One region of the Streptomyces sp. NPDC058662 genome, then DNA from elsewhere that is predicted to be linked to it. Evidence: riboswitches for the same ligand, from Rfam matches in the RefSeq annotation. Region 1 holds a riboswitch; each other region holds the start of a gene.

Region 1 (4,087 bases):
GCAGCGGCGAGGCGCCGAGCACCGCGGCCGCCTCCCGCAGCCTGCCGTCGACCGCGCGCAGCACCGGCAGCATGGTGCGTACGACGAACGGGACGCCCACCAGCGCCTGGGCCAGGGGCACCAGGATCCACGAGGTCCGCAGGTCGAGCGGCGGCTCGTCCAGGGTGATCAGGAAACCGAAGCCGACGGTCACCGCGGACACCCCCAGCGGGAGCATGAGCAACGCGTCGAAGCCGCGCACGAAGCGCCCGGCGCGCCGCGTCAGCGCCGCGGCCGCGAGCCCCCCGACGAGCAGGGCGATGGCCGTGGCGGCCAGGGCGTACTGGAGGGAGTTCCAGATCGCCTCCAGCGGCGGTACGAGGAAGGTCCCGCCGCCGGCGCCCGCGTCCCCCAGCGCCCGGTAGAAGCCGAGCCCGTACCCGCCGGGAGCGTCGAGGGACCGCTCCACCAGCACCGCGAGGGGCAGCACGATGAGCAGGGCGACCGTCAGCAGCACACCGCCCAGCAGCGAGCGCTGGGCCCAGCCGCGCGGCCGGTGCGCCGTACGCCCCGGATCCACGAGCCTCAGCGCGGTCTCCCGCCTGCGCACCGTCCAGGCGTGCACCGCGAGGATCCCGCCGACGGCGGCGAACTGCACCATGGTCAGCACGGCCGCCGTGGGCAGGTCCAGGAGCTGCGCGGTCTGCCGGTAGACCTCCACCTCCAGGGTGGAGTACGCCGGTCCGCCGAGGATCTGCACGACGCCGAAGGAGGTGAAGGTGAACAGGAACACCATCACCGAGGCGGCGGCGACGGCCGGGACCAGCGCCGGCAGCGTCACGCGCCGCCACGCCGCGAACCGGCCGGCGCCCAGCACCCGCGCGGCTTCCTCCTGGCGCGGGTCGAGCTGCGCCCAGAGGCCGCCCACCGTCCGCACGACCACCGCGTAGTTGAAGAAGACGTGGGCGAGGAGGATCGCCAGGACGGTGGTGTCGAGCCGGACCCCCCACAGCTCGTCCAGCAGCCCACCGCGGCCGACCAGCGCGAGGAAGGCGGTACCGACCACCACGGTGGGCAGCACGAACGGCACGGTCACCAGGGCCCGCAGCAGTTGCTTGCCGGGGAACTCGAAGCGCGCGAACACGTACGCGGCGGGCAGCGCGACCAGCAGGGTCAGCGCGGTGGAGGCGAGGGCCTGCCAGGTGGTGAACCACAGCACGTCGGCGATGTCCGGGCGGCTCAGCACCTCGCCGATCCGGCCGAACTGCCACCCGGCGCCGGTCTTGAGCCCGCGCCCGACGATCGCGGCGACGGGCCACGCGAAGAACAGCCCGAAGAAGGCGAGGGGCAGCGCCATCAGGGCGAGGCGCGCGGCGGTCGCCCGCCCGGCCTCGCCCGATGCGGGCGCGGCGCCCCCCGGCGCCGCGCCCGGGTCCTCGGTCCCGCCTACTTCACGACGAGCGAGGTCCACGCCTTGACCCACTGCTCACGGTTCTGGGCGATGGCGTCCGGAGCGACGTTCTCCGGCTTGTCGATCACCACACCGTGCTTCGTGAAGATCTCCGGCAGCACCGCGTTCGCCGTCACCGGGTTCACGAACATCTGGAGCGGCATGTCCTCCTGGAACTTCTTGCTGATCAGGAAGTCCAGCAGGGCCTTGCCGCCCTCCGGGTTACCCGCGCCCGCCAGCAGGCCCGCGAACTCGACCTGGCGGAAGCAGGTGCCGGTGGCGACGCCCGTCGGGGCCTCGGCCGGCTGCGGCTCGCCGTACAGCACCTCGACCGGCGGGCTGGAGGCGTAGGAGACGACCAGGGGCCGGTCCCCCTTGGCCTTCCTGCCGCCCGCGGAGCCGGAGAAGCGCTCGTTGTAGGCCTGCTCCCAGCCGTCGACGACCTCGACGCCATTGGCCTTGAGCGCGGTCCAGTAGTCCTTCCAGCCGGCCTCGCCGTACTTGCCGACGGAGGCGAGCAGGAATCCGAGGCCGGGCGAGGAGGTCGCGGCGTTCTCGGTGACGAGCAGGTTCTTGTACTCCGGCTTGACCAGGTCGTCCAGCGTCTGCGGCGGGGCGAGCTTCCGGTCGGCGAAGTACTGCTTGTCGTAGTTGACGCAGATGTCGCCGGAGTCGACCGGGGTGACCCGGTGCTGCTTGTCGAGGTGGTACTCCGGCTTGACCTCGCCCAGCCCCTCGGCCTCGTACGGGGTGAAGATCCCGTTGTCGAGGGCGCGCGAGAGCAGGGTGTTGTCCACGCCGAAGAACACGTCGCCGCGCGGGGACCCCTTGGTGAGGATCTCCTGGTTCAGCGCCGTGCCCGCGTCCCCGGACTTCAGGACCTTGACGGTGTAGCCGCTCGCCTGCTCGAACTCCTTGAGGACCGTGTCGGTGGCGTTGAAGGAGTCGTGGGAGACCAGGGTGACGGTCTTGGACTTCGGGGCGTCGCTCCCGCCCGCCGGCTTGTCCTTGGCGTCGCCGCCGCAGGCGCTGAGCGTCGTGACGCCCAGCGCGGCCGCGAGCGCGGCGCCCGCGATCTTCTTGGTGGTGCTCACTGGTGATTCCTCCTGGGATGTCCAGGAGAAGACGCGGCCCCGCCCGGCGCTCTGGTATGAGCGGACGCCGGGCAGGGCGCAACAGCTTGAGTGATGACCGAACTTCCTACCCCGAATGACCGGGGCGAGGTTCAGAGGGTCTGCGGTGACGGTTACCGCACTCTCAGCGCTGTGGCGCTCCCCTGTCGGAATATGCAATTGGTTCGGCCACAGGGTACCCCGTGGCCGAATCGGGACGGCCCGAGCCGGAACCTAACGCTCCGAGGCGGCCAGCTGACCGCACGCGCCGTCGATCTCCTGGCCGCGGGTGTCCCGTACGGTGACGGGCACGCCGTGCCGGGCGATGGCCTCGACGAAGGCCTTCTCGTCCTCGGGGCGCGAGGCGGTCCACTTAGAGCCCGGCGTCGGGTTCAGCGGGATCAGGTTGACGTGTACGCGCTTGCCCTTGAGCAGCTTGCCCAGCAGGTCGCCGCGCCAGGCCTGGTCGTTGATGTCACGGATCAGGGCGTACTCGATGGAGATCCGGCGGCCGGACTTCTCGGCGTACTCCCAGGCCGCCCCGAGCACCTCGCGGACGTTCCAGCGGGTGTTCACGGGGACCAGGGTGTCGCGCAGCTCGTCGTCGGGCGCGTGCAGCGAGACGGCGAGACGGCACTTGAAGCCCTCGTCGGCGAACCGCAGCATCGCCGGGACCAGGCCGACCGTGGAGACGGTGATGCCGCGCTGCGACAGGCCCAGGCCGTCGGGCTCCGGGTCCGTGAGGCGGCGGATGGCGCCGACCACGCGGTTGTAGTTGGCGAGCGGCTCGCCCATGCCCATGAAGACGATGTTCGACAGGCGGGCGGGGCCGCCCGGGACCTCGCCGTCACGCAGGGCGCGCATGCCGTCGACGATCTGGTGCACGATCTCGGCGGTGGACAGGTTGCGGTCCAGACCGGCCTGGCCGGTGGCGCAGAACGGGCAGTTCATACCGCAGCCGGCCTGCGAGGAGATGCACATGGTGACCCGGTCCGGGTAGCGCATCAGCACGGACTCGACGAGCGTGCCGTCGTGCAGCTTCCACAGGGTCTTGCGGGTGGTGTCGTCGTCGCAGCTGATGTGGCGCAGGACGTTCATCAGGTCCGGAAGGAGCTCCTGCTGGAGCTTCTCGCGGGAGGCCGCGGGGATGTCCGTCCACTCGGCCGGGTCGTGCGCGTAGCGCGCGAAGTAGTGCTGGGAGAGCTGCTTGGCCCGGAAGGGCTTCTCGCCGATCGCGGCGACCGCCTCGCGGCGCTCCTCCGGCGTGAGGTCGGCGAGGTGCCGGGGCGGCTTCTTGGCCCCGCGCGGGGCGACGAAGGTGAGCTCTCCCGGAACAGGGCGGGCCATGGCAGGTACTCCTCGTAAGACGAAAGGCGCGCCGCAGAAGCAGCGCGCCCTTCAAGAGTAACCGTTTGGGCGGAATCAGCCCGTGCCCACGAAGGCGGCCAGCAGCAGCCAGACCACGGGGGCCGTCGGCAGCAGGGAGTCCAGCCGGTCCATGATGCCGCCGTGTCCGGGCAGCAGGGTGCCCATGTCCTTGATCCCC
Region 2 (4,087 bases), on a different contig from region 1:
CTCGACGAGGCGCTGCGCACCGCGCGCGATCGGCCCGAACTCGCCGCGCTCGGCGTCCGGCTGAACGCCGAACAGCTGCGCACCATGGCGCAGGGGGCCACCGCCCTGCTCGCGGGCGCGGCCTCCACCGAGTACGACCACTACGTGAAGGTCCGCGGGGAACGGCGCGACGAGCTCCTCTCCACGCCTGGGACGACGGGGGAGGACGGTGACGGGCACGGAGACGGAGACGGTGCGGGTGTCAGCGCCGTGATCACGGTCCTCGCGCCCGTCCTGGCCGGCACCGCGATGCTGATCTTCCTGCTCATCGGCTACAGCCTGAAGATGGTCGAGCCCGAGCCCGCCTTCGCCAAGACCATGCTCACGGCGGGCTGGCTCTTCGGTGCGCTCACCGCCGCCGCCCTGTTCATCGCCGTGATCGGACTGCTGATGACGGCCCTGCGCAACAGCTCCACCGAGGTGGTGGCGGACGAGACGGAGGCGATACCCGACGAGGTCGCGCGGGCCCGCGAGGCCTGGCGCAACGCGGTACTGGAGCGCGGCATCATGCCGTTCCTGCGCGACGCCCTGGCCGACCCGAGCGCCGGACAGGGTCCCGGGGAGCCTCACCGACGCGGCGGCCGTATCCCCAGCCTCGGCTACACCGCGCCCGACTTCACCAGCCCGGGCTCCCCGTCGGAGGGGCCCGGGCCGGGTTACAGCTCACCGGACTTCACGAGCCCGGACTTCGGCGGACCGAAGCCGCAGCCCGAGTAGCACCGGCACGGGAAGCGGATGTTTCACGTGAAACATCCCGAGACATCCGCGGATGCCCTTCGCTCTCACGGGGATGCGCCCGCAGGCCGGGGCGAGCGCCGGAAGGCGCCGCTCCCCGACCGCCGGATCGGGGAGCGACGCCTGACGAGCGGTGCGTCAGTCGGCCAGCGGCAGGTAGACACGGCTGCCCGAGGCAGCGAACTCGGCGGACTTCTCCGCCATCCCCGCCTGGATCTCCTCAGCCTTCAGGTCACCGCCGTGCTCGCGCCGGATGTCCTGGGAGATCTTCATCGAGCAGAACTTGGGACCGCACATGGAGCAGAAGTGCGCGGTCTTCGCCGGCTCCGCCGGCAGCGTCTCGTCGTGGAACTCGCGGGCCGTGTCCGGATCGAGGGCCAGATTGAACTGGTCCTCCCAGCGGAACTCGAACCGCGCGTCCGACAGGGCGTCGTCCCATTCCTGGGCGCCGGGGTGGCCCTTGGCCAGGTCCGCCGCGTGGGCCGCGATCTTGTAGGTGATGACGCCGGTCTTCACGTCGTCGCGGTTGGGCAGGCCCAGGTGCTCCTTGGGCGTCACGTAGCAGAGCATGGCGGTACCCCACCAGGCGATCATCGCGGCGCCGATGCCCGAGGTGATGTGGTCGTACGCGGGTGCGACGTCCGTGGTCAGCGGGCCGAGCGTGTAGAACGGCGCCTCCTCGCAGATCTCCTGCTGGAGGTCGATGTTCTCCTTGATCTTGTGCATCGGGACGTGGCCCGGGCCCTCGATCATCGTCTGGACGTTGTGCCGCTTGGCGATGGTGTTGAGCTCGCCCAGCGTCTTCAGCTCGGCGAACTGGGCCGCGTCGTTGGCGTCCGCGATAGAACCGGGGCGCAGGCCGTCGCCGAGCGAGTACGTGACGTCGTACGTCGCGAGGATGTCGCAGAGCTCCTCGAAGTTCGTGTAGAGGAAGTTCTCCTTGTGGTGCGCGAGGCACCAGGCGGCCATGATCGAGCCGCCGCGCGAGACGATGCCGGTCTTGCGGCGGGCGGTCAGCGGGACGTAGGGCAGGAGCACGCCGGCGTGGACGGTCATGTAGTCGACGCCCTGTTCGGCCTGCTCGATGACCGTGTCCTTGTAGATCTCCCAGGTCAGGTCCTCGGCGCGGCCGTCGACCTTCTCCAGTGCCTGGTAGAGCGGCACGGTCCCGATCGGGACGGGGGAGTTGCGCAGCACCCACTCGCGGGTGGTGTGGATGTTGCGGCCCGTCGAGAGGTCCATGACCGTGTCGGCGCCCCACTTGGTCGCCCAGGTCATCTTGTCGACCTCCTCCTCGATGGAGGAGGTGACCGCGGAGTTGCCGATGTTGGCGTTGACCTTCACCAGGAAGCGCTTGCCGATGATCATCGGCTCGATCTCCGGGTGGTTCACGTTCGCCGGGAGCACCGCGCGACCCGCGGCGATCTCCTCGCGGACCACCTCGGGGGAGACGTTCTCGCGGATCGCGACGTACTCCATCTCCGGGGTGACCTCACCGCGGCGGGCGTACGCGAGCTGGGTGACGGCCACGCCGCCGCGGCCCCGGCGGGGCTGGCGGGGGCGGCCCGGGAAGACCGCGTCGAGGTTCTTGAGGCCACCGCGCGGCGAGGTGTGCTTGATGCCGTCGTCCTCGGGGCGCGCGGGACGGCCCGCGTACTCCTCGGTGTCCCCGCGGCCGATGATCCAGTTCTCGCGCAGCGGCGCCAGACCGCGGCGCACGTCGGTCTCGATCTGCGGGTCGGTGTACGGCCCGGACGTGTCGTACAGCGTCACGTCCTTGCCGTTGGTGAGGTGTACCTGGCGGACCGGCACCCGGATGTCGGGGCGGGAGCCCGCCACGTACCCCTTGTGCCAGCCCGGCTGGCGCTCAGTCCGGCCGTCGGCGTCCTGGCTGACGGCAGGCGTGCGTGCGTCCTGAATGGTCATGAGACCTATCTCCCTACGCCGGCATTACCCGGTAACAGGTTCGGCGGTCGACGCAGCCTCTTCCCGTACGCATCTGTGATGCGCCTACGGTGATCAGCGTCCTCTCAGCCCGGTGCTCCGAGCTCCCGCGTTGTGCAAAGGTGCCCCCACGCTAGCGTCATCTGTGGCGTGCTGAACAGTGGGCCCCCTCATCTCTTGCGATGATCTGCTGGTGACGTCCTCGCCGCAGCCCCCCAACGAACCCACAGAGCCCACTGGCCCTACCGGCCACGCGCACTCCGGTCCCGGGCCCGCGTCCGGGCATGCGCACAGCCACAGCCACGGCCCGGCCACCCCTGTCTCGAAGCATCTGCGCAGGGTCATCGCCGCCGTGCTCATCCCCTTCGCCACCGCCGTCTTCGTCGGCATGGTGGTGCTCTGGCCGGGCGGCGCGCCCGGGCACGAGCGCACGGGTGTGGGATTCGACCGGCAGACCCAGCAGGCGCGGGTCGTCTCACTGGAACGCGTCGACTGCGCATCGGTGAACGCCGCACAGGTGCCGCCCACCGGTGACGACTCCACCCCCCAGGGCCGCGAGGCCCTGGCCGCGCAGACCGGCGACTGCAAGAAGGCCACCGTCGAGATCGGCACGGGTCCCGACCGGGGCCGCACCTTCGTCGAGATCGTGCAGCCGGGCGCACCGCGGCAGTTGGCCGACGGCCAGGAGGTGGTGGTGGCCTACGCGCCGGACGCCCCCCGCGACCTCCAGTACTCCGTCATCGACGTCAACCGCAAGTTCCCGATGGCGGTCCTGGCCGGCATCTTCGCCGTCGTGGTGGTACTCGTCGGGCGGATGCGCGGGCTGTTCGCGCTGATCGCGCTCGTCGTCAGTTTCGGGGTGCTGATGCTCTTCATCCTCCCCGCGATCCTGCAGGGTTCGAACCCCCTGGTCGTCGCGGTCGTCGGAGCGAGCGCCATCATGCTCATCGCGCTCTACATGTGCCACGGCTTGACCGCCCGCACCTCGGTCGCCGTCATCGGCACGCTCGTCTCGCTGCTGCTGATCGGGCTGCTGGGCTCCCTGTTCATCGACTGGGCGTTCCTCAGCGGCAACACGGACGACAACACCGGGCTGATCCACGGGCTCTATCCGAACATCGACATGAGCGGTTTGCTGCTCGCAGGTGTCATCATCGGCTCCCTGGGCGTGCTCGACGACGTGACGGTCACCCAGACCTCGGCTGTATGGGAGCTCCACCACGCCGACCCGGAGATGGGGCCACGGGGCCTCTACCGTGCGGGTATCCGGATCGGCCGCGACCACATCGCCTCGGTGGTCAACACGCTGGTGCTGGCCTACGCGGGTGCCGCACTCCCCCTGCTCCTGCTGTTCTCGATCGCGAACAGC
Region 3 (4,087 bases), on a different contig from region 1:
CGCGGGTGTCGGTGACGCCGTTCTCGATCTGCTCGGGTGCCAGGTAGGACACGGTGCCGAGGACCGAGCCGGTGGTCTGGGTGACCGAGCCCACCGAGCGGACCAGTCCGAAGTCGGCGACCTTGACGCGGCCGTCGTCGCCGATCAGGACGTTCTCGGGCTTCATGTCGCGGTGCACGAAACCGGCGCGGTGCGCGGCGCCGAGGGCGGCGAGGACCGGTTCGAGGATGTCCAGGGCGGCCCGCGGCCGGAGCGCGCCGCGCTGGCGCAGCACGTCGCGCAGGGTGCAGCCGGAGACGTACTCCATGGCCAGGTACGTGTACGGCCCGTCCGTGCCCTGGTCGAAGACGGCGACGACGTTGGGGTGGGCGAGGCGGGCCACGGACTTGGCCTCCCGGATGAACCGGTCGACGAAGGCGCCGTCGGTGGCGAGGGCCGGGTGCATCACCTTCAGCGCGAGGACGCGGTCGAGGCGGGTGTCGAGGGCCCGGTAGACCGTGGCCATGCCGCCGGCCGCGATGCGGGCGTCGATGCGGTAGCGGCCGTCGAGCACGCGCCCGACGAGGGGGTCTTCCAGGGTCGTATCCACCCGCCGATTCTACGAGGGCCCCGAGCCGGGCAGGCCGGGCCGGGGCCCCTTGCAGCGCACCTGTGACGTCCGCCCCGCCGGGGGTGGGCGGGATCCCCGGGTCAGAAGGCCGGGCGTTCCGGGTCCAGGGCGGCGCGGCCCTCCGCGGGGGACGAGGCTTCGGCGAACCGCCGCTGCGGGATCCGCCCCGCCCGCCGCGCCAGGCGGCCGGCCGACACGGCGTCCCGCATCGCCGCCGCCATCAGCATCGGCTCCTGCGCCCGCGTCACCGCCGAGGCCAGCAGTACCGCGGCGCACCCCAGCTCCATCGCCAGCGCCGCGTCGGACGCGGTGCCCGCCCCCGCGTCCATGATCACCGGCACCCCGGCCCGCTCCGTGATCAGCTCGAAGTTGTGCGGGTTGCGGATGCCCATGCCGGAGCCGATCGGCGACCCCAGCGGCATGATCGCCGCGCAGCCCACGTCCTCCAGCTTCCGCGCGAGCACCGGGTCGTCGTTCGTGTACGGGAGGACGGTGAAGCCCTCGTCCACCAGGGTCTCGGCCGCGTCGAGCAGCTCGACGCCGTCCGGCAGGAGGGTCCGCTCGTCCGCGACCACCTCCAGCTTGACCCAGTCGGTGCCGAGCGCCTCGCGCGCCAGCCGGGCCGTGAGGACGGCCTCGCCCGCGGTGAAGCAGCCCGCCGTGTTGGGCAGGACCGCGATGTCCAGCTTCGAGAGCACCGACAGCACGGAGCCCTGGACCGCGGGGTCCAGCCGGCGCATCGCCACCGTCGTCAGCTCGGTCCCGGACGCGGCCAGCGCGCGTTCCAGTACGTCCAGGCTCGGGGCGCCGCCCGTGCCCATGATCAGGCGGGAGGTGAAGGTGCGGTCGCCCAGGGTGAAGAGGTCGTCGGCCACGGCTCAGCCCCCCTGGACCGCGGTGAGGACCTCGACGCGGTCACCTTCGCCGACCGGCGTGGCCGGCCACTGCCCGCGCGGGACCACGGTCTCGTTGAGCGCGGCGGCGACACCCGACGGCGCCGCGGTCAGGGTGGCGACCACCGTGTCGAGGGTGGTGCCGGCCGCGACCTCGCGCGGCTCGCCGTTGACGGAGATGGTCATGCGTAGGACTCCTGACGTGCGGCGGAGAACCGGCGGGGGGTGAAGGGCCGTGCGATCTCCGGCAGTTCGCCGGTGGTCAGCAGCTCGGCCAGTACGTCGCCGGTGAGCGGGGTGAGCAGGACCCCGTTGCGGTAGTGCCCGGTGGCCAGGTGCAGGCCCGGCAGCTCGGTGGGGCCGAGCAGCGGGGCGTTGTCGGGGGAGCCCGGCCGCAGCCCGGCCCGGGTCTCGGTGAGGGGCAGTTCGGTGATGCCGGGGACCAGTTCGTGGGCGTCGCGCAGGAGTTCGTAGACCCCGCCCGCCGTGACCGTGGTGTCCCAGCCGAGCTCCTCGCTGGTGGCCCCCACAACGAGTTCGCCGTTCTCGCGCGGCACCAGGTAGACGTGGCTGCCGCGCACGACCGCCCGTACGGTCCGGGACAGGAACGGCGCGTACGCCGGCGGCACGGTGAGCCGCAGTACCTGGCCCTTGACCGGCCGTACGGGGGCGGCCGCCTCCGGAGGTACGCCCGCCAGCCGGCCGCTGAGCGAGCCCGCGGCCAGGACCACCTGGCCCGCGCGCACCTCCGTGCCGTCGTCGAGCAGGGCGCCCGCCGCGCGGTCGGCCGTGACGAGCAGCCGTTCCGCGCCGGACCGGTGGATCAGGACGCCGGACCGCTCGCAGGCGGCCAGCAGGGCGGCCGCGAGCCGGCGCGGGTCCACCTGGTGGTCGCCGTCGACGCGCAGGCCGCCGCGGACGCCCGGGGCGAGCATGGGCTCCAGGCGGCGGCACTCGCGGCCGGTGAGCCACTCGGACTCCAGGCCGCAGCGGCGCTGCAGGGCGTGCAGTTCGCGCAGGTGGAGCCGGTCGTCGGAGTCCAGGGCGACGGCGAGGGTGCCGCAGGCCCGGTAGCCGATGTCCGCGCCGCCGCTCGCCTCGGCGAGCTCGGCGGCGAATTCCGGGTAGCGGGCGGCGGAGGCGACGCCGAGCCCCAGCAGGGCCTCCTCGCCGTAGTGCAGTTCGGTGACGGGGGCGAGCATGCCGGCCGCGACCATGGCGGCGCCGCCGCCGGGGGCCGGGTCGGCGAGAACGGTGCGCAGCCCGTGCCGGGCCGCCCGCCACGCGGTGACGAGTCCGATGATCCCGCCCCCGATGACGAGGACGTCGGAGCCTGTCCTTCGGGATGAGTGCATGGGCGTCCAGCCCCTCCCTTCGCCGGCATGACCCGGATCAGGTTCGTACGGTCGGAGGCCGTCCAGCCTCCCTCTCAGCCCGGTGCGCCCGGACTCCCGCGATAGGTACGGAGCCAGACTAACCCCGGCGCGGACGGCCGGTAAGGCGGCACCTGTTCCTGACAGATCGTCAGGTGATTAGGCTGGCGGCGTGAGCGAGCAGACGGAACAGACTCAGCGCGGCGTCGTGATCGTCGGCGCCGGCATGGCCGGGGTGCAGACCGCGGTCGCCCTGCGCGAGCGGGGCTTCACCGGCCCCGTGACCCTCCTGGGCGCCGAACCCCACCAGCCCTACGACCGGCCCCCGCTGTCCAAGGCGGTGCTCCTCGGCAAGGCCGAGGACTCCGCCTTCGACGTGGACTTCGAGGACCTCGGCATCGGTCTCCGGCTCGGGACGGAGGTCACCGCACTGCGCGCCAAAGACCGCGAACTGGACACCGAGGCCGGCCCGGTCCCGTACGGGGTCCTCGTCCTGGCCACCGGCGCGCGGCCGCTGACCCTCCCCGGCACCGAGGGCGTCCCCGGCGTGCACCTGCTGCGCACCCTCGACGACGCCGCGCGGCTGCGGCCGGTCCTGGCGGCGGGGCCCAGGACGGTGGTCGTCGGAGCGGGCTGGATCGGCGCCGAGTTCGCCACCGCCGCCCGGGAGGCGGGCTGCGCGGTGACCGTCGTGGAGGCCGCGGACCGGGTGCTGGCCGGAGCCCTGCCCGCCGAGGTCGCCGCTCCCATGGCCCGCTGGTACGCGGAGGCGGGCGCCGAACTCCTCACCGGCGCGAAGGTCGCCGGGATCGAGGAGGGACAGGTCCTGCTCGCGGACGGACGCGCGCTGGAGGCCGGCGCCGTGGTGGTGGGCGTCGGCGCCCGCCCCGCCACCGACTGGCTCCGCGGGAGCGGCGTGGACCTGGGCGCGGACGGCTCGATCACCGCCGACGCCTGGCTGCGGACCTCCGTGCCCGGGGTGTACGCGGTCGGCGACTGCGCCTCCTTCCCCTCCGCGCGCTACGGGGCCCGGCTCCTCGTGCACCACTGGGACAACGCCCTCCAGGGCCCCAAGGCGGTCGCCGCGAACATCCTGGCGGGGGAGCCGGCGGCCGCCTACGACCCCGTGCCGTACTTCTGGTCGGAGCAGTTCGGGCGCTTCGTGCAGTACGCCGGGCACCACGCGGACGCCGACACCCTGCTGTGGCGCG

Evidence for each region. Region 1 has a riboswitch for thiamine pyrophosphate ahead of ACFWUQ_RS17755 (thiamine ABC transporter substrate binding subunit). Riboswitches for the same ligand answer to the same signal wherever they lie in the genome.
Region 2: another riboswitch for thiamine pyrophosphate. It lies ahead of thiC (phosphomethylpyrimidine synthase ThiC); the one in region 1 lies ahead of ACFWUQ_RS17755 (thiamine ABC transporter substrate binding subunit).
Region 3: another riboswitch for thiamine pyrophosphate. It lies ahead of thiO (glycine oxidase ThiO); the one in region 1 lies ahead of ACFWUQ_RS17755 (thiamine ABC transporter substrate binding subunit).

What each region holds. Positions count from the first base shown of each region.
Region 1 covers NZ_JBHXRU010000045.1:18,358-22,444, reverse strand. The annotation lists gene ACFWUQ_RS17760 (ABC transporter permease) at 1-1,336, opposite strand, end outside; gene ACFWUQ_RS17755 (thiamine ABC transporter substrate binding subunit) at 1,426-2,523, opposite strand; TPP riboswitch at 2,609-2,717, opposite strand; gene rlmN (23S rRNA (adenine(2503)-C(2))-methyltransferase RlmN) at 2,776-3,888, opposite strand; gene ACFWUQ_RS17745 (phosphatidate cytidylyltransferase) at 3,964-4,087, opposite strand, start outside.
Region 2 covers NZ_JBHXRU010000001.1:138,677-142,763, reverse strand. The annotation lists gene ACFWUQ_RS00685 (hypothetical protein) at 1-756, shown strand, start outside; gene thiC (phosphomethylpyrimidine synthase ThiC) at 913-2,700, opposite strand; TPP riboswitch at 2,694-2,839, opposite strand; gene ACFWUQ_RS00675 (YibE/F family protein) at 2,879-4,087, shown strand, end outside.
Region 3 covers NZ_JBHXRU010000074.1:11,768-15,854, reverse strand. The annotation lists gene pknB (Stk1 family PASTA domain-containing Ser/Thr kinase) at 1-589, opposite strand, end outside; gene ACFWUQ_RS23000 (thiazole synthase) at 691-1,485, opposite strand; gene thiS (sulfur carrier protein ThiS) at 1,489-1,689, opposite strand; gene thiO (glycine oxidase ThiO) at 1,686-2,858, opposite strand; TPP riboswitch at 2,856-2,968, opposite strand; gene ACFWUQ_RS22985 (NAD(P)/FAD-dependent oxidoreductase) at 3,049-4,087, shown strand, end outside.